2 regions of the Marinobacter suaedae genome follow, and region 1 is predicted to be linked to the other one. Evidence: riboswitches for the same ligand, from Rfam matches in the RefSeq annotation. Region 1 holds a riboswitch; the other holds the start of a gene.
What was found. Region 1 has a riboswitch for cobalamin ahead of QVZ43_RS06760 (ribonucleoside-diphosphate reductase subunit alpha). Riboswitches for the same ligand answer to the same signal wherever they lie in the genome.
Positions count from the first base shown of each region.

Region 2: it holds a riboswitch for cobalamin, as region 1 does, so the genes downstream of both, QVZ43_RS07445 (TonB-dependent receptor domain-containing protein) here and QVZ43_RS06760 (ribonucleoside-diphosphate reductase subunit alpha) in region 1, are expected to answer to the same signal.

Region 1 covers NZ_JAUMIS010000001.1:1,480,926-1,491,106, forward strand. The annotation lists gene QVZ43_RS06740 (Hsp20/alpha crystallin family protein) at 1-323, opposite strand, end outside; gene QVZ43_RS06745 (gamma carbonic anhydrase family protein) at 500-1,042, opposite strand; gene prlC (oligopeptidase A) at 1,140-3,185, shown strand; gene QVZ43_RS06755 (YheV family putative zinc ribbon protein) at 3,242-3,493, shown strand; cobalamin riboswitch at 3,699-3,911, shown strand; gene QVZ43_RS06760 (ribonucleoside-diphosphate reductase subunit alpha) at 4,022-6,790, shown strand; gene QVZ43_RS06765 (ribonucleotide-diphosphate reductase subunit beta) at 6,999-8,060, shown strand; gene QVZ43_RS06770 (DUF1653 domain-containing protein) at 8,184-8,414, opposite strand; gene QVZ43_RS06775 (diguanylate cyclase) at 8,572-10,181, shown strand, end outside.
Region 2 covers NZ_JAUMIS010000001.1:1,630,836-1,641,016, reverse strand. The annotation lists gene QVZ43_RS07465 (DNA-3-methyladenine glycosylase I) at 1-429, opposite strand, end outside; gene QVZ43_RS07460 (ABC transporter ATP-binding protein) at 463-1,230, opposite strand; gene QVZ43_RS07455 (FecCD family ABC transporter permease) at 1,230-2,150, opposite strand; gene QVZ43_RS07450 (cobalamin-binding protein) at 2,191-3,108, opposite strand; gene QVZ43_RS07445 (TonB-dependent receptor domain-containing protein) at 3,138-4,970, opposite strand; cobalamin riboswitch at 5,108-5,343, opposite strand; gene QVZ43_RS07440 (putative nucleotidyltransferase substrate binding domain-containing protein) at 5,528-7,402, shown strand; gene QVZ43_RS07435 (3'-5' exonuclease) at 7,392-8,114, shown strand; gene msrB (peptide-methionine (R)-S-oxide reductase MsrB) at 8,111-9,274, opposite strand; gene QVZ43_RS16485 (GNAT family N-acetyltransferase) at 9,424-9,564, opposite strand; gene QVZ43_RS07425 (PQQ-dependent sugar dehydrogenase) at 9,598-10,181, opposite strand, start outside.

The sequences.
Region 1 (10,181 bases):
CGCCGCAGGAAGCTGCCGTAATAGCGCTCTACCCGGTGCAGCTTCTTGTCTGAGGATTCCTCCTCATGCTTGCGTTCACCCTCAATGCTCAGCACACCGTCGTGGACGGTCACCTTCACATCCTTGCGATCCATGCCTGGGAGCTCGGCCTCGATGGTGAAGGCTTCCGGTGTTTCCTTGATGTCCACTGCCGGTGCCCAGTCGCTGCGGCTGAACACGTCTTTGCTTTCTCCGCCGGAGCGGGACAGTCCGAAGACCCGGTTGTACCGGTTCATCAAATCCTCGAACTCATTGATTGGATTCCAACGGGCTACATTGCTCATGGGATACCCTCCTCTTCACGAATACGAATCTGAACGGTGTTGTCTCAGCTTCGCTCGCGGAACAGCTCCAACCGGTGGCGCCGGGGCCGGATGGTTATCCGTGAACTTCTGCTATTCAGGAATGTAGGTTCACCCAATCGCTTTTCAAGAGTCGAGTGATCAAATTTTGATCTGGGTCAGTTGTCGTTCTCTGACAGGTACTCGTCTTTCAGCTTGACGTAATTGGCGGCGGTGTAGGTGAAGAAAGAGCATTCTTTGTCGGTCAGCGGACGGGCCTCCTTGCAGGGTGAGCCCACGTACAGATGGCCGGATTTCAGTACCTTGCCCGGTGGCACCAGGCAGCCAGCAGCGACAATCACCTCGTCCTCAACCACCGCGCCGTCCATGATGATGCAGCCCATGCCCACCAGCACCCGGCTGCCTATGGTGCAGCCGTGCAGCAGGGCCTTGTGGCCGATGGTCACGTCATCGCCGATGGTGAGCGGGTGTCCGCCGGGGTTGAAGTCGCTGGCGTGGGTAATATGCAGCACGGAGCCATCCTGTACGCTGCAACGGTCACCAATACGGATGCGGTGCATATCGCCCCGGACCACGGTCATCGGCCAAATCGAGCAGTCATCGCCGGTTTTGACATCGCCAATCACCACTGCACTGGGATCTATCCACGCGCGTTCGCCGAATTGTGGCGTGTTACCCTTGTGAGAACGTACATTCGTCATTACATATACCCGTTAGAAGAATGAATTACCGGGAGGCTCCCACCCCATCGGAGTCGCCTGAAACTACCTTAGACAAACATTGCTGAGAAGGGGGCCTATGAACAACCCGTTACTGTCTGATGATCTGTTGCCGAAGTTCAGCCATGTCCGCACCGAGCACATGGAGCCGGCCATCGACCAGATTCTCAGCGAGAACCGCATGAAGATTCAGCAGCTGGCCGAGCAGGAGGAACCCTCCTGGGACACCCTCGCCCAGCCCATGCAGGCGCTGGACGATAGACTCAGCAACGCCTGGTCGGTGATTTCCCATCTCAACGGTGTGATGAACACCGATGAGCTGCGGGCAGTGTACAAAAAGTGCTTGGAGAAACTCACCGAATACAGCACCGAGATCAGCCAGAACGAAGCCCTGTGCAACGCCTATAAAAAACTGGCGGCGCGCGATGACTTTAAAGATCTGAGCGAAGCCCAGCGCAAGTCGGTGGAAAACACCCTGCGGGATTTCCACCTGGGCGGTGTGGACCTGCCCGAGGACAAGAAAAAGCGCTATGCGGACCTGTCCCGGGAACTGGCGGAACTGTCCAACAAGTTCAGTGACAACGTCTTGGACGCGACACAGCACTGGTACAAGCACATCACCGACGCCTCCGAACTGGCGGGCGTGCCCGAAAGCGCCCTGGAAGGGGCCAAGCAGGCCGCCGCCCAGAAAGACCTGGAAGGCTACGTGATTACCCTGGACTTCCCCAGCTTCTACCCGGTGATGACCTACTGCGACAACCGCGAACTGCGCCGTGAAGTCTACGAGGCCTTTGTGACCCGAGCCTCCGACCAGGGCCCGGATGCCGGTACCTGGGACAACACGCCGGTGATGGCGGAAATCCTGAAGCGCCGGCACGCCCTGGCCCAGTTGTTGGGTTTCGACAACTACGCCGAGCGTTCCCTGGCCACCAAGATGGCCCGCAGCGTGGATGAAGTGCTTGGCTTCCTGAATCAGCTTGCGGCCAAGGCCAAGCCGGTGGCGGAGAAAGAATACGCCGAACTGAAAGCCTTTGCCCGGCAGGAACACGGTCTCGAGGATTTGCACGCCTGGGACGTGGGCTATTACAGCGAGAAGCTCCGCCAGAAACAGTACGACATTTCCCCGGAAACCCTGCGCCCCTGGTTCCCTGTGGATAAAGTGATTCCCGGCCTGTTCCGTGTGGCGGAAAAACTGTTCGGCGTTCAGATTGAGGCGCGCCCGGACGTCGAAACCTGGCATGAGGACGCAACCGCCTACTGCATCAGTAAACACGGTGAGCCGGTGGCCTGGTTCTACCTGGACCTCTTCGCCCGTCAGGGCAAGCGTGGTGGCGCCTGGATGGCCGACTGCCGGGTACGCTGGCGCAATCAGAAAGGCACGCTGCAGTTGCCGGTGGCCTTCCTGTCCTGTAATTTCACGCCCCCGGTCAACGGCAAGCCGTCCCTGCTGACCCACGATGAGGTCACGACCCTGTTCCACGAGTTCGGCCACGGTCTGCACCATATGCTCACCCAGGTAGAGGTGCTGGATGTGTCTGGCATCAATGGCGTGGCCTGGGACGCGGTGGAGCTGCCCAGCCAGTTCCTGGAAAACTGGTGCTGGAACCCGGAATCCCTGGCGCTGATCGCGTCGCACCATGAAACCGGTGAGCCACTGCCGGAAGATCTGCTACAGAAGTTGCTGGCGGCGAAGAACTTCCAGTCCGGCATGGGCATGGTACGCCAGCTGGAGTTCTCCCTGTTCGATTTCCGCCTGCACGCGGAGTTCACTGAGCAGGCGCCGACCAATCCACTGGATATGCATCGCCAGGTCCGTGAGGAAATCGCCGTGGTGGAAGCGCCGGAATTCAACCGCTTCCCCAATGCCTTCTCCCACATCTTTGCCGGTGGCTATGCCGCGGGTTACTACAGCTACAAGTGGGCGGAAGTGCTGGCGGCGGATGCGTTCTCCCTGTTCGAGGAAAACGGCATCTTTGATCCGGACACCGGCAAGGCCTTCCTGGAAAACATCCTGGAAAAAGGTGGCTCCCAGGAGCCCATGGAGTTGTTCAAGGCCTTCCGGGGCCGTGAACCCGAGGTGGATGCCCTGCTCAAACAATCCGGCATCACGGACGAGGCCGCCTGATCCCCTGTATACCGGCAGTCGTAATGACTGCCGGTGAATGTATTACGGAGTAAGTTATGCCGAGTCCCAAGCGCTTTATTGCTGGCGCCGTTTGTCCCCGCTGTGCGGAGATGGACAAGATCAAGATGCACACCACGGACGAGGGCAATCAGGTGCGCGAGTGTGTGGCCTGTGGATTTTCCGATGCGGTGTCCGAGCAGAAAGAGCCGCAGGTGCCGGAGCTGGAAACCCGGGTGAACAAGCGCACCAACACCGATGACCATACGGTTCAGCAGGTGGTGTTTTTCAAGGCGGGGCAGGAGGACTGACCGCTTTCTAGCGTTATTGGTTTGGGGCGGCGAGGGCCTGGACGGCCTTTTCTTGCGGGAAAAGAACTCGCTGCGCTCAGACAACTTTCCCTTCAGAAAAGACCGTCCAGACCCTCTCGATCTGGTTTTTCGTTTTTCTTCCAAAGCACGAAACTAAAAGTGAGGCCGGCCTCAGGGTTAGGTTGCTCCGTTCAAAATACCTCTATATAGTGCCTCTATCCTTGGTTAGACACCATATGTTGTTTTGTGAGCAGCTTGGTGTCGGGAATCCGGTGAGAATCCGGAACTGACGCGCAGCGGTATTGGGGAACGAGCGTGGCATGAAGACACTGGCGCAAGCCGGGAAGTCGCCACGCAAGGCCGAATCGAACGATTCACGCCCCTGAGTCCGAAGACCTGCCAGGGATACGAACTGCACCTTCGCGACTCAGGGTGAGCAGACCGGTTATCCCCAGCCGTTTTTACGGCGTGGTGTGCCCCTGCGTACGCGATGGTGAAGGAACCTAACGCGTATTCAGGAGTGAACGCATGTCCAGCTCAGCCCTGGCGGAATCACAGCCGCCCTATTCATCCGACACCGAAACCCTGCAGGTCATCAAGCGCAACGGTACCCCCGTTGGCTTTGATCCAGCCAAGATCACGGTCGCCGTCACCAGAGCCTTCCTGGCCGTGGAGGGCGACCAGGCCGCCGGCTCTGCCCGTATTCACGATGTTGTCGAGCGGGTTACCGGTCAGGTTGTCCAGGCCATTGGCCGCCGTTTGAAAGCCGGTGGCAAGGCCCACATCGAAGACATTCAGGATCAGGTGGAACTGGCGCTGATGCGGGCGGAGGAGCAGAAAGTCGCCCGCGCCTATGTGCTTTACCGGGAAGAGCATGCCCGGCAGCGGGCCCATGACCTTCCGGTCGAAGCTCACCCCCACCTGACGATCACAACGGCGAGTGGCACAAAGGCGCCGCTGGATCTGGGGCTGATGAAACGACAGGTGGAACAGGCTGCCCATGGTCTGGATGGCATTGACGGGGATTCACTGGTCGAAGATGCACTGACCAACCTGTACGACGGCATCGTCGAGCAAGACGTGCTCTCTGCCCTGGTGATGACCGCCCGCAGTCGCATCGAACAGGAGCCCGATTACAGCGCGGTCACCGCACGCCTGCTGCTGGAACAGTTACGGCTGGAAAGTGCCCGGGCTCTGGATCTTTCCACAACTCTGCCCCTGGCAGAGCTTTATCCACAGGCTCTGAGCACATTCATCGCGGCGGGTATCCGTTACGAGTTGCTGGATGAAGCCCTGGCTGCCTTTGACCTGGAGCGTCTGGGCGCGGCCCTGCAATCGGAGCGGGATCTGCAGTTCGGGTTCCTTGGCCTGCAGACCCTGTACGATCGCTACTTCCTGCACTGGAACAACGCCCGCCTGGAGCTGCCCCAGGTGTTCTTCATGCGGGTGGCTATGGGGCTGGCTCTGCGGGAGGATGACCCGAACGCCCGCGCCATCGAGTTCTATAACCTGTTGTCCTCGTTCGACTACATGGCCTCCACGCCCACCCTGTTCAACAGTGGCACCCGGCACTCCCAGCTCTCTTCCTGCTACCTGACCACCGTGGGCGACGACCTGTCCGACATCTATGGGGCCATCCGCGACAACGCCCTGCTCTCCAAATGGGCCGGTGGCCTGGGCAACGACTGGACGCCGGTCCGGGCACTGGGCTCCCACATCAAAGGGACCAACGGCCAGAGCCAGGGCGTGGTGCCGTTTCTGAAGGTGGTGAACGATACCGCCGTGGCGGTGAACCAGGGGGGCAAACGGAAGGGAGCGGTGTGCGCCTACCTGGAAAGCTGGCATCTGGATATCGAGGAATTCCTGGAGCTGCGCAAGAACACCGGGGACGAACGCCGCCGGACCCATGACATGAACACCGCCAACTGGGTGCCGGATCTGCTCATCGAACGCATGCGTGAGGACCGGGACTGGACCCTGTTCTCCCCCAGCGACGTAGCGGATTTGCACGACCTGTACGGCAATGACTTCAGGGAACGTTACGAGCACTATGAAGCGCTGGCGGAACAGGGCGAGATCACTCTGTTCAGGAAACTTCCGGCCAAGCAGCTCTGGCGCAAGATGCTCACTGTGCTGTTTGAAACCGGCCATCCGTGGATCACCTTCAAGGACCCCTGCAACCTGCGATCGCCCCAGCAGCACCGGGGCGTGGTGCACAGCTCCAACCTGTGTACCGAAATCACCCTGAACACCAGTGCCGAGGAGATCGCCGTGTGCAACCTCGGCTCGGTGAATCTGGCGACCCACATCGCCAATGGCGAGCTCGATGTGGAGAGACTGGAGCGCACCGTGAACACCGCAGTACGCATGCTCGATAACGTTATCGACATCAACTATTACGCGGTACCCCAGGCGCGCCATTCGAACCTCAGGCATCGCCCGGTCGGCCTCGGCCTGATGGGTTTTCAGGATGCGCTCTATATGCTCGGCCTGCCCTACACCAGCCGTGAAGCGGTGGAGTTTGCGGATGTGGCCATGGAACAGCTCAGCTACTTCGCCATCCGCGCTTCGGCCAACCTGGCGGTCGAGCGGGGGGCTTACGAGAGTTATGAGGGTTCCCTCTGGCACCAGGGCATCCTGCCCATCAACTCCATTCGGCTGCTGAAGGAAGCCCGCCGGGAAAGTGACCTGAAACTCGATACCAGCACCCGGCTGGACTGGACGCCCGTGCGTGAGCTGATCGCCCGGTACGGCATGCGCAACAGTAACGTCATGGCCATCGCGCCCACGGCCACCATCTCCAACATCGTCGGAGTGTCCCAGTCCATTGAACCCGCCTACCAGAACCTGTTCGTGAAATCGAACCTGTCCGGCGAGTTCACGGTGGTGAACCCGTCCCTGGTGCGAGACCTGAAAGCCGAGGGTTTGTGGGACAAGGTCATGGTCAACGACCTCAAGTATTTCGATGGCTCCGTGCAGCAGATTGACCGCGTCCCGGATGAACTAAAGGCCCGTTACGCCACCGCCTTCGAAATCGATGCCCGATGGCTGGTGGAAGCCGCCGCCCGCCGTCAGAAATGGCTGGATCAGGCCCAGAGCCTGAACCTGTACATGGCCGAACCCAACGGCAAGAAACTGGATGCGTTGTACCAGCTGGCTTGGGAGCGAGGCCTGAAAACCACCTATTACCTGCGCTCGTTGGGCGCCACCGGTGCTGAGAAATCCGCCCCGGTACAGGCCGCTCCGGCGCCGCAGGTGTGCTCCATCGACAATCCGGACTGCGAGGCATGTCAGTAAGCCGTTTCCTGTTAGGAGCAGGCGGTCTGATTTCTGAGCCCGAATCAGACCGGGGGCTCTTTCGGGACACGCCCACGAGTACGTCCCTGTAGGGCTCGACGCTGGCCGTCCATGGCCAGAGACGGTCCCGAAAGAGCCCCCGGCCCGCTTCTTCGGACATCACAGTTACCGCGTAAATGTCAGAAACATATCATTGAGGACGAATACCATGCTCGATTGGAACGACGACGCCACCGCCACAAAACCCAACGCTAGCCAACCCGGCGGACCGCACCCTGTCAACGTTGACGACAAACGGGTGATCAACGGCGACACCGACATCAACCAGCTCGCACCGTTCAAGTATCCCTGGGCCTGGGAGTACTTCATGAACGCCAACAAAAACCACTGGACCCCACTGGACGTGAACATGGCCCCGGACGTTCACGACTACCACCACCGCCTCACCGATGCGGAAAAGCACGTGTATGAAAATGTACTGGCCTACCTCACCACCTCCGACATCCTGGCCATGCGCAACATCGGCCTGGCGGTCATGGAAAAGATGAGCGCGCCGGAACTGCAGATCTACCAGGCCCGGCAGGTGTACGAGGAAGCCATGCACACCTGGGCCTACCAGCATTGCATCGAAACCCTGAATCTGGACCAGAGCGAGATCTACAACCGCTACCGGGTGGTGCCCGCGATCAACGGCAAGATCCAGATTGCCAACCGCCGGCTGGACGCCGCCATGCGCCCGGACATGAACCTGCGCAACCGGGACGACCTGCAGCAATTCATCATGTCCTACCTGTTCTTTGCGGCTGTCTTCGAGGGTACCTGGTTTTACAACGGCTTCAGCCCCATCTTCGCCCTGCAGCGCCGGGGTCTGATGCGAGGCACCGGCGAGCAGCTGCAGTACATTCTGCGGGACGAGGCCATGCACTTCTCCTTCGGACTGAAAGTCGTCAACCAGATCGTCGAGGAAGAAAACATCCGCTTCGACCCGCAGGCCGTGCGCGCCATGTGGGACGAGTCCGAAGCGGCGGAAACCGCCTACGCCAGCTACATCCTGCGGGAACCGATCCTGGGTTATTCCGCCGAGTACCACAGCGAACAGTTCCGCTTCGTGGCCAACCGGCGGGCCCGGACCGTCGGCCTGGACGAGCCGTTCCCGGGCGCGAAGAACGTCTCGCCCTGGCTGGATGAGCAGGCGGCCTTGCGAAAGGAAAAGAACTTCTTTGAAACCCGGGTGATCGAATACCAGACCGGTGCGCAGCTGCAGTGGTAGCTCCCTGAACCTCGCGCAGCCTGCACCGGGCAAGCTGCGCGTATTGACTCAGACTTGATGGATTAAAGCACCATGGCCGCCAGCCAACCGAAGCCCCAGCGTCGCGCCACCGCCCAGCCCGTTTCAGGCGTCTCCTATCCGTGCGAAGCGGGGCACCTGTTCGCCTGCCAGTTCCACGGTTTCCCGAAACATGGCCAGAGGGCGAACCCAAAGGCTGAAGTCACCGTATAAACAGCGGTATACAACAAGCCACTCCTCGGTTTCACTGTGCCGGGCCAATTCAATGACCTGGTAATCCCTGCCCTTGTAGTGCCGGTAGCGTCCGGGCTCCAAACTGGGCTTGTGGTCGTTCATAAGTCATCCCTCTGCCAGTTGGTGGATGGTGTCGGATGTCGGACGGGGGTACGCGTAAGCGTCTAGACTTAGGGGTGTTTCCTAGATGTGTCGAATTTCTGTTCAGGCCTTCGGAAGTGTAGTCCAAGTGGTTGGGCCGTAAAACCGGAAACTGAATATGAAGCAACCTGTTGCCTCCTGGCCATGGTTCACAGTGGTTGTGCTCCTGCTTCTGGGCACCGTTCGGCAGGCGTTTGCAATCGATCATTATGCCTGGCTGGCGGACGATGCCGACGGACTCACCATTGAACAGGTGATGGCACTGGACGAGAGCCACTGGCAAAGCGCCAACCTGGACCACGTGCTGAACCTGGGGCTCAGGGAGGACGCGGTCTGGGTACGGGTGCCGGTGCCACAAGATCCGGCGCTGCGAATCCTGGAGGTCGGATACCCGCTGCTGGACGAGGTGGATATCTACTGGTCCGCCAACAACCATGTCCTTTTGCGTTATCTCACGGGGGACGCCCGACCTTTCAACAGCCGTCCCCTTCGGCACCGGAACTTTGCCTTACCGATTCCCATCGTTGAAGAATCACTGACCGCGTACATCCGGGTGCGTAGCGAGGGCATTCTGCAGATTCCCCTGAATCTGCTAACCCCGGAAGAGTTTATCTCCGCCGAGCAGGTGTCCTATGGCTGGCAGGCCATGTTTGTCGGTTTCATCGCGGCCCTCGCCCTGTTCAATCTGCTGTTGTTCCAGATTGTTCGCCAGCCTACCTACCCCTGGCTGGTACTGACACTGCTGTCCGCCGGTCTGGTGCATCTGCATCTGCATGGTTTGCTGTTCCAGTGGGTATGGCCCGGGGCTCCCTCCATCAACCGCTATTTCACCGGGCTAATCATCGGCGTGGCTCTGTTTTCCGCGACCATGTTCACAATTCGCTTCCTGTCCGTTCGCCAATACAGTGCGATGGGCTATCGGATCCTGCTTCTGGTACTTGCAGGAGCCATCCTCAGCGTGGCTATTGGTATGGCGGGGTACTACCGGGAAGGCATATTTATGGCCTCGCTGATTACCGCCGTGGGCATGCCGGCGGCCTGGGTGATCGGGATGTATTTTTGGGCCCAGAAGCGGCGGGCGGCCGGCTTTTTCGTTCTGGCCTGGACGCCCCTTCTGGTGGGCCACCTGATTCTGGCGGCCCATCAGTTTGGCTACCTGACGCCCTCCTTTCTCACGGAAGCAGGGCCCCAGATCGGGGTCGCTCTGGAAGTTATCCTGTTGTCTTTTGCCCTGGCCCACCGGGTGCACCTGGAGCGGCGTCGCCGGCTGAAAGCGCAGGGAAGGGCGCTGGATGCCCAGAAGCAGACCAACCGAAACCTGGAGGAACGGGTTCGGGAGCGTACGGAGGAGCTGGAACTGGCCAATGAACGCCTGCGAACCATCAGCCTGACCGATGGATTGACGCAGCTGGCCAACCGTCGCCAGTTCGATGAGCAGCTGACGGAGGAATGGGGCCGGGCTGTTCGTCACGGGCAACCGGTGAGTCTGCTATTGCTGGATGTGGATCACTTCAAATCTATCAACGACCGCTATGGCCATCCTGTCGGTGATGATTGCCTGATCACGGTGGCGGCCATTTGCGCCAGTGAAATAAAGCGCTCGGGAGACCTGCTGGCCCGCTACGGCGGGGAGGAGTTCAGTGTGCTGTTGCCTTCCACGACCGAAGAGGGCGCGGTGCAGGTGGCAGAGCGCCTGCGGGAAGCCATCGAAATGGCCACCGTCCGTCC
Region 2 (10,181 bases), 150 kb from region 1:
TTTCTTGAACCAGAGCAGCAAACCGGCCTGGTCGTCGGCGGGCCAGTCGGCGAGGAAGGCGCCAAAGCTGCCATGATCCCGCGCCGCATCCACAATCATCCGGGCGTTTTCCGGCACGGTTTTGATCTTCTGCATGTTGCGGACGATGCGTTCGTCCTGGGCAAGCTCTTCCAGCACCTCCGGCGGCACCTGCTGCCAGTACAGGGGCACAAAACCCTTGAAGGCCTCTTCAAAACCCGGCCATTTGTTGTCGATCACCCGCCAGACAAACCCGGCCTTGAAGATGCAGCGGGTGATTTCGGACAGGTAACGATCATCGCCCAGGGCCTTGAGTTCGTCGGCGGTGGCCACCCGGGGCAGCTGAACCCTGACTGCGTCCTCACCGCCCTTGTGGGCCACGGCCCATTCGTAGATTTTCGCGAACGACATGATTGCTCTGAACCCCTTGTGTGGATTGTCCGTTTAGCGGGCCGGAACGAACACCGGCGCACCGTCGGCCTCGACCGTCACCAACCGGTGGCCGTAAAGCCGCTCCAGCACCGACACTTCCAGCATGGTGTCTGCCGGCCCCCAACAGGCCTCACCGCCCGGATACAGCAGCAGTAACTGATCGCACCAGCGGGCCGCCAGATTCAGGTCGTGCAGACACATGAAAACCGCCTTGCCGCCGGCAGCCTGTTCGGTCAGCAACTGCATGACCGCAACCTGATGGTGAAGATCCAGGTGATTGCTCGGTTCGTCCAGCAGCCAGACAGCCGGATTCTGGGTCATCAGCGTGGCGATCGCCACCCGCTGGCGCTCACCGCCAGACAGGGTATCCACCGACCGGTCACGCAGATGCCCCACATCCAGCGCCTCAAGGGCCTGCTCGGCCAAAGCCAGATCTTCCGCGCGCTCCATCTGCCAGGGGGACAGCCAGGGATGCCGGCCGACCAGGGCGGTTTCCAGTACGGTCGCCGGGAAACCATCGTGGTGCTCCTGAAACACCAGCCCCAGCTGGCGGGCAACGTCCCGGCGTTTCATGGTCGCCAGGGAATCACCATCCACCCGCAACTGGCCGGATCGGGGCGGCCGCAAACCCGCCAGCGTATGAATGAGGGTGGATTTACCGGCGCCATTGGGCCCCAGCACCCCCCATACCTGGCCGGGCCGGATCTCCAGATTCAGGGGCGACCCCGCCTCCCGGCCGGGTACGTCGATGATCAGGTTGTCCGCAGTCAGCACACTCATCATCGGCTCCGGTACAGCAGGTACAGGAATGTTGGAACCCCCAGCAGGGCGGTAATCACCCCCACCGGCAATTGCTCCGGTGCAATGATCACCCGGGCCAGCATATCCGCCAGCACCAGCAAGGCTCCGCCCGCCAGAGCGCAAGCCGGCAGAATCAGGCGCTGGTCGTTACCCAGCACCAGCCGGAGCATATGCGGCACCACCAGGCCCACAAAGCCAATGCTGCCAGCCAGGGTGACGGCGGTGGCGGTCAGCAGGCTTGCCAGCAGGTAAATCAGCCATTCCAGCGGGCGCACCGACACCCCCAGGGCCGCCGCCTGCAGCGGGCCGCGGGCCAGCACGTTCAAAGTGCGCCCCAGAGGAAACACCAGCAGGCACACCACAAAAAGCAGAATCAGCGCTGGCCAGGGATTGCCCGCATGGGACAGATCCCCCATCAGCCAGTACAGCATACCGGGCAACTGGCGGGCGGGGGCCATGGCCAGCATCAGGGTAATCAGGGCACCCCAGCCGGCCGCCACCACCACACCGGTCAGCAGCAGGCGCGATGAGGTCCAGCTGCCACGGCCATGGGCCAGGCCGAACACCAGCAAGGTGGCAAACATGGCGCCGGCAAAGGCCGAACCGGATACCAGCACACCGGCTAAACCAGCCAGCATGGCCAGCAATGCGCCCACGGCAGCGCCGCCGGACAGACCCAGAACGTAGGGGTCCGCCAGAGGGTTGCGCAAAAGAACCTGCATCAGCGCCCCGGCCACCGCCAGCGAGCCACCCACGGCGTAGGCGCTCAGGGTTCGGGGCAGGCGCAGCTCAAGCACCAGCGTCCGTTGCAGCTCGGTCCCGCCGCCAATCAATACCTGCAACGTATCCAGCAAACCCACAGCGCTGCTGCCCAGGCTGACGGACGCGATGCCCGCCATCACCCCTATCAGGCCGAGCAACAGCAAGGGGCGCGAGGGATCAGAGCCGGGCACGGGCTTGCTCCAGGCTGCGGCAAAGATGACGGGTGCCCTCCAGCAGGCGCAGGGTGGGTCTGGCCAACAGGGTCGGTGGTTCGAGAAAGAGGTTGCCATTGGCAACGGCGGCCAGTTCCGGGAACTGACGCCAGTAATCCAGCCAGGGCTGGTTCTGGTCCGGCGAACCGGAGGTAATGATGGCGTCCGGATTGGCCGACAGCACGGATTCCGTGCTGATGCGGGGTACCAGACGGGGCAAGTCGCCAAAGACGTTCACGCCACCGCACAGGGCGATGGCCTTGCTGATCAGTTCGTCGTTATTCAGCGTCATCAGTGGTGCATGCCAGACCTGATAGAACACCCGCACCGGCTGCCTCTGAGCATAGGTGGTACGCAGAGTGGCCAGTTCCGACAGGAAAGCCTCGGCCAGTGGCTCGCCGGTTTCAGGATGCCCGGTCAGCCGGGCCAGTCGTTCGATGGTGTGGGCGATATCCTCGAAATCCCGGGGCGCCAGCCAGAACACCGGAATGCCAATGGCGGAAAGCCGGCCAAGCTGTTCCCGGGAATTGCCGTCCACCCAGGCCACCACCAGATCCGGTTCCAGACCGACAATGGCCTCCAGATCCAACCGGTTACTGTCGCCTACTTGCGGCAGCTTGGCGGCCTCCTCCGGGTAGTCACTCCATGCGCTGACGGCCACCACCTGGTCTCCCGCCCCGGCGGTAAACAACCACTCGGTAGCACCCGGTGACAGGGACACCACCCGCTGGGCGGGCGTATCCAGACACAGTCGGGTATTCAGGTCATCCGTCTCACAAAGGGCCGCCGCTGCCGGTCCACCGACAAACAGCGTGGCCAGCAGAACCATGAGCAGGCGCTGTCTTGTGCCGGTCAAGGGCAGACGACTCAGGCATTCAGTCACACGGGCTCCTGCTCATATTTCAACTCCGATTACTGCCGCCAATCGTAGCGAACCGACAGAAAGACGCTCCGGCCGGCACTGATAAAATCAGTGTTATCAAAGCGCTTGGCGGTGGTGTATTCGCGGTCCAGCACATTGTCCACAGACAGGGACGCCAGCCAACCCGGTGTCAGTACCCGCGACGCCCGCAAATCCCAGACGCCAAATCCGGCAATCCGCTGACGACCCAGTCCAAACAATTCCTCGTAGCGCTCGCTTTCAGCCCGGAGTGTGGTGCCAAGCACCCACTTGCCCAACTCCCGATCGACGTCCAGGCGCAGGATATTTTCCGCCCGGCGGATCAGTTGTTCCCCGGTTGCCGCATTTTCGTAGTCGCCGAAGGTGCCGGCCGCCGAGAGGCTCCAGCCGGCCTGCCGCCAGCCACCACTCAGTTCTATACCGCGCAGGCGGGCTTCCGGCACACTATCGGCCGCATCCTGGCTGGGCAGGGACAAATCGTCCACATCAGAATGGAAGGCCGCAACGTCCCAGAACCACTCGCTGTAGCGGCCTTCAACCCCCACTTCATAACTTTTTGCCTGCTCGGGTTCCAGGTCCGGATTACCAAAACCGGGGAAGTAAAGGTCGTTGAACGAGGGCGCCTTGAAGGACGTTCCGGCGCTCATCCGGACCCGGTGCTGACGATCCAGCTCGTAGCCGAGCCCTGCGCCCCAGGTGGTTTCATTGCCGTAGGCCTCGTTGTCGTCATTACGCAGGCTCAGGTGCACGTTCAGAGGGCCGAAGTTCATCAGCGCCTGACTGAAGACACCGGTGTTGGAGCGGCTGGATTCATCATAGTCGACACTGCTGTCCACGCGATCCACCAGATACTCGGCGCCCAGCACGAACTCGTGGGTGCCGGCGCTGAACCAGTTTTCCAGGCGGGAACTGCGGGTCTGGGTGTTGAAGGTGCCGGGAAAACTGCTGAAATCCTCCAGTTCATCCCGGGCGTCGGACAGCTGACCCGCCACCCGCCAGTGACGATTCACCGGTACATCGAGATTCACGCCCGCGGTCTGGAACCGGAAATCCTCTTCACCGCCCTCGTATTCGGTGTTGCCCTCGGCGCCCAGAAAGGTAAATCCGGCCGTCACCCCATTGCTGAACCGGTGGCTGCCACCCAGTACGGCAGAGGTATTGTCGTAGCCCTTGTCGTCCCCACCTGAAATCACCGGCGCGCCATCGCTCTGAAAGTGATTGATACCGGCGTTGAGTCGGGAGTCTGATTCGACCGACGAGGCGCCAGCACCATACTGCTGGCTGCTGAAGTTGCCGGCCCCGGCCTCAAGCCAGGCACCACGGCCTTCCTGAGCGGGCAGGGTGAAGGCTTGCACCACCCCACCCACGGCATCCGCGCCATACAGACTGCTGCGACCACCCCGAACGATCTCGATCCGGTCGATCAGTTGCGGAGGCAGGTATTGCCAGGCCGGTCCGCCAACCGTGGCGGAGCGAATCCGGATGCCGTCCACCAGCAGCACCGAGGCATCAGAGGAGTGACCGCGAAGAAACACACTGGTCTGTTTACCGAATGCACCGTTGCTGGTGACGTTGACCCCCGGCTGGGACTCGATGACTTCACGAAATTCTTTCGGTTGCTGGCGCTGGATGGCTTCCCGATCGATCACGGTGACCGACGACAGGCTCTCGCCCACGGTTTTCGGTCCCAGTGTCGCGGTAATGACGATGGGATCCATGCCAGAGACATCCGAATCGGCACTGGTGGTCGTATTGGTATCAGCGGAAACCAGACTGACAGGTATAGAGAACAGCAAGACTGCTCCCGGAAAGGTGTGGGATAACCCCGTTTTGATAGACAACATGGATTGCAACTCACTCGCACTCCGCACGCACCCGCACGGCGTTGATGCTTCTGTTGCGTGAGGGGAGGCAGGGTTGTCAGACGGGCTGGAAGCAGGCCGGCAGAAGGCAGTCACCCCACCGACATTGCCCTCCGCAACGCCAGGTGTGTTGACAGGCCGGTCTCCGGGCTTACGAGCGGTGCAGACTGCACTGGGGTGACCACCTTCCCATGCATCGGCCCCTCCTGAGAGGGACCCTGGCACAGTGGCGCACTTGGTCACCGGTAACTCGCTTACCGTTGCGGGGGCAGCGCCGGACTTTCACCGGCTTCCCGTTTCACCCTTGCGATATCGGCTAACATCACAATAGGGCACCTGAAAACGCGCAGCAAGGCTACCAACCGGTCATCCGTTGGTCAATCTTTTGCATCGTCAGTCAGATCAATAAGTTGGCAATCCTGTGCAAGCACAGACCCGCTCCCACTCGCCTATATTGAGTGTCATGGAGACCGGTAATTGGCCCTGTTATAGTCATTGGCCAACCCCATGCTGATCTGGTCAAACGTCCAAGGAGAGTTATGCAGGCTGAGCTCATCGACATCCGCAATCACCTGGCGAATTTCCCGCCCTTTGACGACATGCCCGAAGAGCTGCTCAATCAGGTGGTCAACAGCATCGAGGTGGAATATTTCCGCGCTGGGACCCAGATTCTCAACTTTGGTGAGGCAAACCACTGGCTGTACTACGTGCGGAGCGGCGCGGTGGAAGTGTTCCGGCGTTCCGGCGAGCTCTATAACCGGGTGGGCGAAGGGGGCGTTTTCGCCCAGTTCAGCCTGCTGCTGAGCAACCGGGTGCGGTTTCCCGCCAAGGCCCTGGAAGACACCCTGGTCTATCGAATTCCCCACGAAGTTTTCCAGCATTTGTTTGAAAATGACGAGAATTTCGCTGATTTTGTCGAAATTGAAGACAGTTCCCGCCTTCGTTCTGCGGTCTCCCGTCGGGAAAAATCCAGCCTGATGACCTCGCGGGTCACGCGCCTGATCAACCGGACCCCGGTATGCGCGCCCTGCACCATCCGACTCCAGGAGGCGGCACGCATCATGACCGAACAGGGTGTTTCGGCCCTGCTGCTCATGGACGAAACCCGGCAGCCCGCCAAGCTGACCGGCATTGTGACCGACAAAGATCTGCGTACCCGCGCCCTGACTGAAGCCCTGCCGCCGGAAACCTGCATCGGCGACATCATGTCCGAAGGGCTGGTGACCACTAATTCCAAGGCCTTCATCTTCGAAGCCATGCTCACCATGCTGCACAACAACGTGCACCACCTGCCGATCATGGACCGGGACGAAGTACGCGGGGTGATTGCCCTGTCCGACATCGTCAAGCACGAAAGCCAGAACAGCCTGTATCTGGTCAGTAATATCTTCCACCAGCACACAGTAAAAGGGCTGAAGAAAGTCAGCCTGGATGTACGGAACAGTTTCGTGCGGATGGTCAACGAGGACGCAAACTCGCACATGATTGGCAGCGCCATGGCCGGTATTGGCCGCAGCTTTACCCAGCGGCTGCTGGAGCTGGGTGAGGAAAAGCTGGGCCCGCCGCCGGTTCCCTACTGCTTCATGGCACTGGGGTCCATGGCCCGGGACGAACAGCTGGTGGTGACCGACCAGGACAACGCCATGATCCTGGACGACAGCTTCGACCCGGAACAGCACGATGACTACTTCCTGGAACTGGCCCGGTTCGTCAGTGACGGCCTGGCGGAGTGCGGTTACACCTACTGCACCGGAGACATCATGGCCACCAACAAGCACTGGCGGCAGCCCTTGCAGGTGTGGAAGCACTACTTCACCGACTGGATCGAAAACCCCAAAGCCCAGGCCCTGCTCAACAGCAATATATTCTTCGATCTGGACGGTATTTACGGCCAGACGGAATTTGCCGAGGAGCTGAAAACCCTGATTGCGGAAAAGGCCAGCACCAGCCAGCGGTTCCTGACCCTGATGGCCCGGAACGCCCTGAACCGGACCCCGCCCATTGGCTTCTTCCGCAATTTCGTACTGGAAAAGGACGGCCAGCATCGGAACAGCTTCAATCTGAAGCGGCGGGGCACCGCCCCGCTCTCCGACCTGATCCGGGTGCACGCCCTGGCTTGCGGCTCACGGGCGCAGAACACCTTTGATCGGCTGGAAGCCATCGGCAAAACCAAACTGCTGCTGGACGACGACCTGGGTAACCTGCGGGATGCCCTGGAGTTCATCGCGATTGTTCGCATCCGCCACCAGGCACTGGACATCGAGCACGGGCGCGAGCCGGACAATAACGTGAACCCTGAGGACCTGTCGCCCTTCGAGCGAAGCCACCTGAAAGATGCCTTCCAGGTGGTCAGTAATGCCCAGAAATTCCTGCGTTTCCGGTATAACGCCCAGGTGGGCCGCAATGTTCAGTAAACCGGCTGCGCCACAACCGCAGAAGTCCTGGCCAGAACGCTTTGAAGCGCTGGCCAGAGAAGCAAAAAATCCCCTGCTGAAAAGATTCTACAAAAGCGGTTGTGTCTCAGCGGATACGCCACTGAGCAAGGTCCCCATGATTGCCATAGATTTCGAAACCACAGGATTGGATCCTACGCAGCATTCGATTGTCAGTGTGGGCATGGTTCCCTTCACCCTGAAGAGCATTGAACTGGCGGAGGCCCACCACTGGATCGTGCGGCCACGCCAGCCCCTCAGTCAGGCCTCCATCGAGGTTCATGGCATCACCCATTCCGATATTGACCACGCGCCGGACATCGAAGACATCCTGCCGACCATGTTCAAGCTGATGAATGGCCGTATTGCCGTGGTTCACTTTCGCGCCATCGAACGGGAATTCCTGGACGTGGCCCTCCAGTATCGGTTCGGCGAAGGCATTACCTTTCCGGTGATCGACACCATGGCCATCGAAGCCCACCTGCATCCGGACCGGCGACCCACCCGGTGGCAGCAGTTTTTTGGCAAGAAGCCGGTCTCCATCCGGCTGGCGGACAGCCGGATCCGGTACCGGCTGCCCCATTATCCGTCCCATAACGCGCTGGTGGATGCCCTGGCGACCGCCGAATTGCTGCAGGCGCAGATTCTCCACCACTTCAGCCCGGAAACCCCGATCGGGGACCTCTGGCTTTAGCCCGTCACCTCATCGATGTACTCGCCATAACCGCGGGCTTCCATCTCATCCAGCGGGATGAATTCCAACGCTGCGGAGTTCATGCAGTAACGCAAGCCAGTCGGGGCCGGACCATCATTGAACACATGCCCCAGATGGGAGTCGGCATAGCGGCTGCGGATTTCCGTGCGGGTCATGAACAGGGAGCGGTCCTCCTTTTCCACCACGGCATCCGGCGCAATGGGCCGGGTAAAGCTCGGCCAGCCGGTGCCGGACTTGTACTTGTCCCGGGAGGAAAACAGCGGCTCGCCAGACACAACGTCCACGTACAGGCCAGGCTGCTTGTTATCCCAGTAAGCATTGCTGAATGCACGCTCGGTACCGTCCTCCTGGGTCACCTCGTACTGAATCTCGGTCAGTCGGGCTTTCAGTGCCTGCTGCTCCGGTTTCTTGAAGGTGTCCGGGTTGAAACCGGCGGACTCATCGCTGCCAGAAGTTGTTTCCGGTTTGAACTGGGAGAAATCCAGCTCGTAGTCCTCGCCATACACGCCCTCGATGAACTGATAGCGGCCGGAATTGAAGGTATAGAATTTGTATCGGATCGGGTTCTTCTTGTAGTAATCCTGGTGGTATTCCTCGGCGTCGTAGAAAGTCTCCAGCGGCACGATTTCGATCACCACCGGGTCGTCATACACACCGGAGGCCTGCAGCTCGGCTTTCGCCGCTTCGGCGAGGCGTTTCTGCTCGGCGTTGTGGTAGAAAATTGCCGGACGATACTGTTTGCCACGGTCGACGAACTGGCCCTCCGCATCGGTCGGATCCATCATGCGCCAGAGCCCCTTCAGCAGGCCCTGGTAGGTCATTTCATCGGGATCGTAGTAGACCTGAACGGCCTCGGTGTGGCCAGTGCGTCCGGACGATACTTCTTTGTAGGTGGGATTGGCCTGCTCACCTCCGGCATAGCCGGACACGGCCTCAACCACCCCCGGAATCTTTTCGTAACCCGCTTCCACACACCAGAAGCAGCCACCGGCGAAGGTGGCTACCGCCAGATCCGGGTTATCCGGCGCATAGGCGCTGCGCTCCATATCGTGTTTATCGGCACTCGCCAGGGTGTGATAGCCCACACCGGTCAGAATCAGGGATGCGCCCACTGCCAGGACTGCAAGTTTGTGTTTCATCGTACGTCTCCTCTCATGAACTCCATGCTCACAGCTTACCGAGCTACGTTCACGAAACCGTTCAGAGAGTATTACGAAACTATCACAGGGCAGATTTTCGGGGGTCGGAGGGGACTTTTGGTTAGGGCACCCTACTTGTGGCCAGAGGTTTACACCTTGAATTGGCCGCGTGGGTCGCACTTCATAACCGACAAGCCGAGCGACTTGCAAAAGCCCTCCACCAGACTCAAGAGTTCACTCGCAACGCCCGAACCCCGGTGAGTCTCTGCGACCACTAAATCAGTGACCAACCCAAATTGCCGATACTCCCCCAGCCACAGGCGTTACCGGAACCGGTCGGGAACGTTTCCCTGACCGTTGGCCATGCGTAGGACGACTCCGGTATCGCCGAACGGCGTCCCGGTTTCATTGGCCAGCACGTATAGCTCGCCGAATGCATCCTGGCCAAAGCCCAGCAGTACAAGCCCCAGGCTGTCTCGGTCCCGCAGGTCCAGCTCGAAGATGCGATCGTTCTTTCCAAGGTAGAACAGCCGGCCACTGTTAATGTATGGCTGGAAGTAGTCGCCAAAAACGTAACGCCCCATCAGGTTCGGGATGAGCGATCCCCGGTAGACAAAGCCGCCGATTACCGCGATACCCTCGTCATGATCGTACACGGCCACGGGCTCGACCAGACCCTCCGGCGCGTTGCCAGGCCCGCAGTTGAATACAAACCCCGGCTCGGTGCCGTTGGGATGGAAACAGAAGGACCCCTCCTTGATGGGCCAACCGTAGTTGCCACCAGGAACGCCAACATCAACCTCCTCGATGTCATTCTGACCCACGTCAGCGATCATCATCTCGCCAGTGTAGGCATCGAAGGAGAAACGGAAAGGATTACGGAACCCGTAAGCGAAAATCTCGTCGA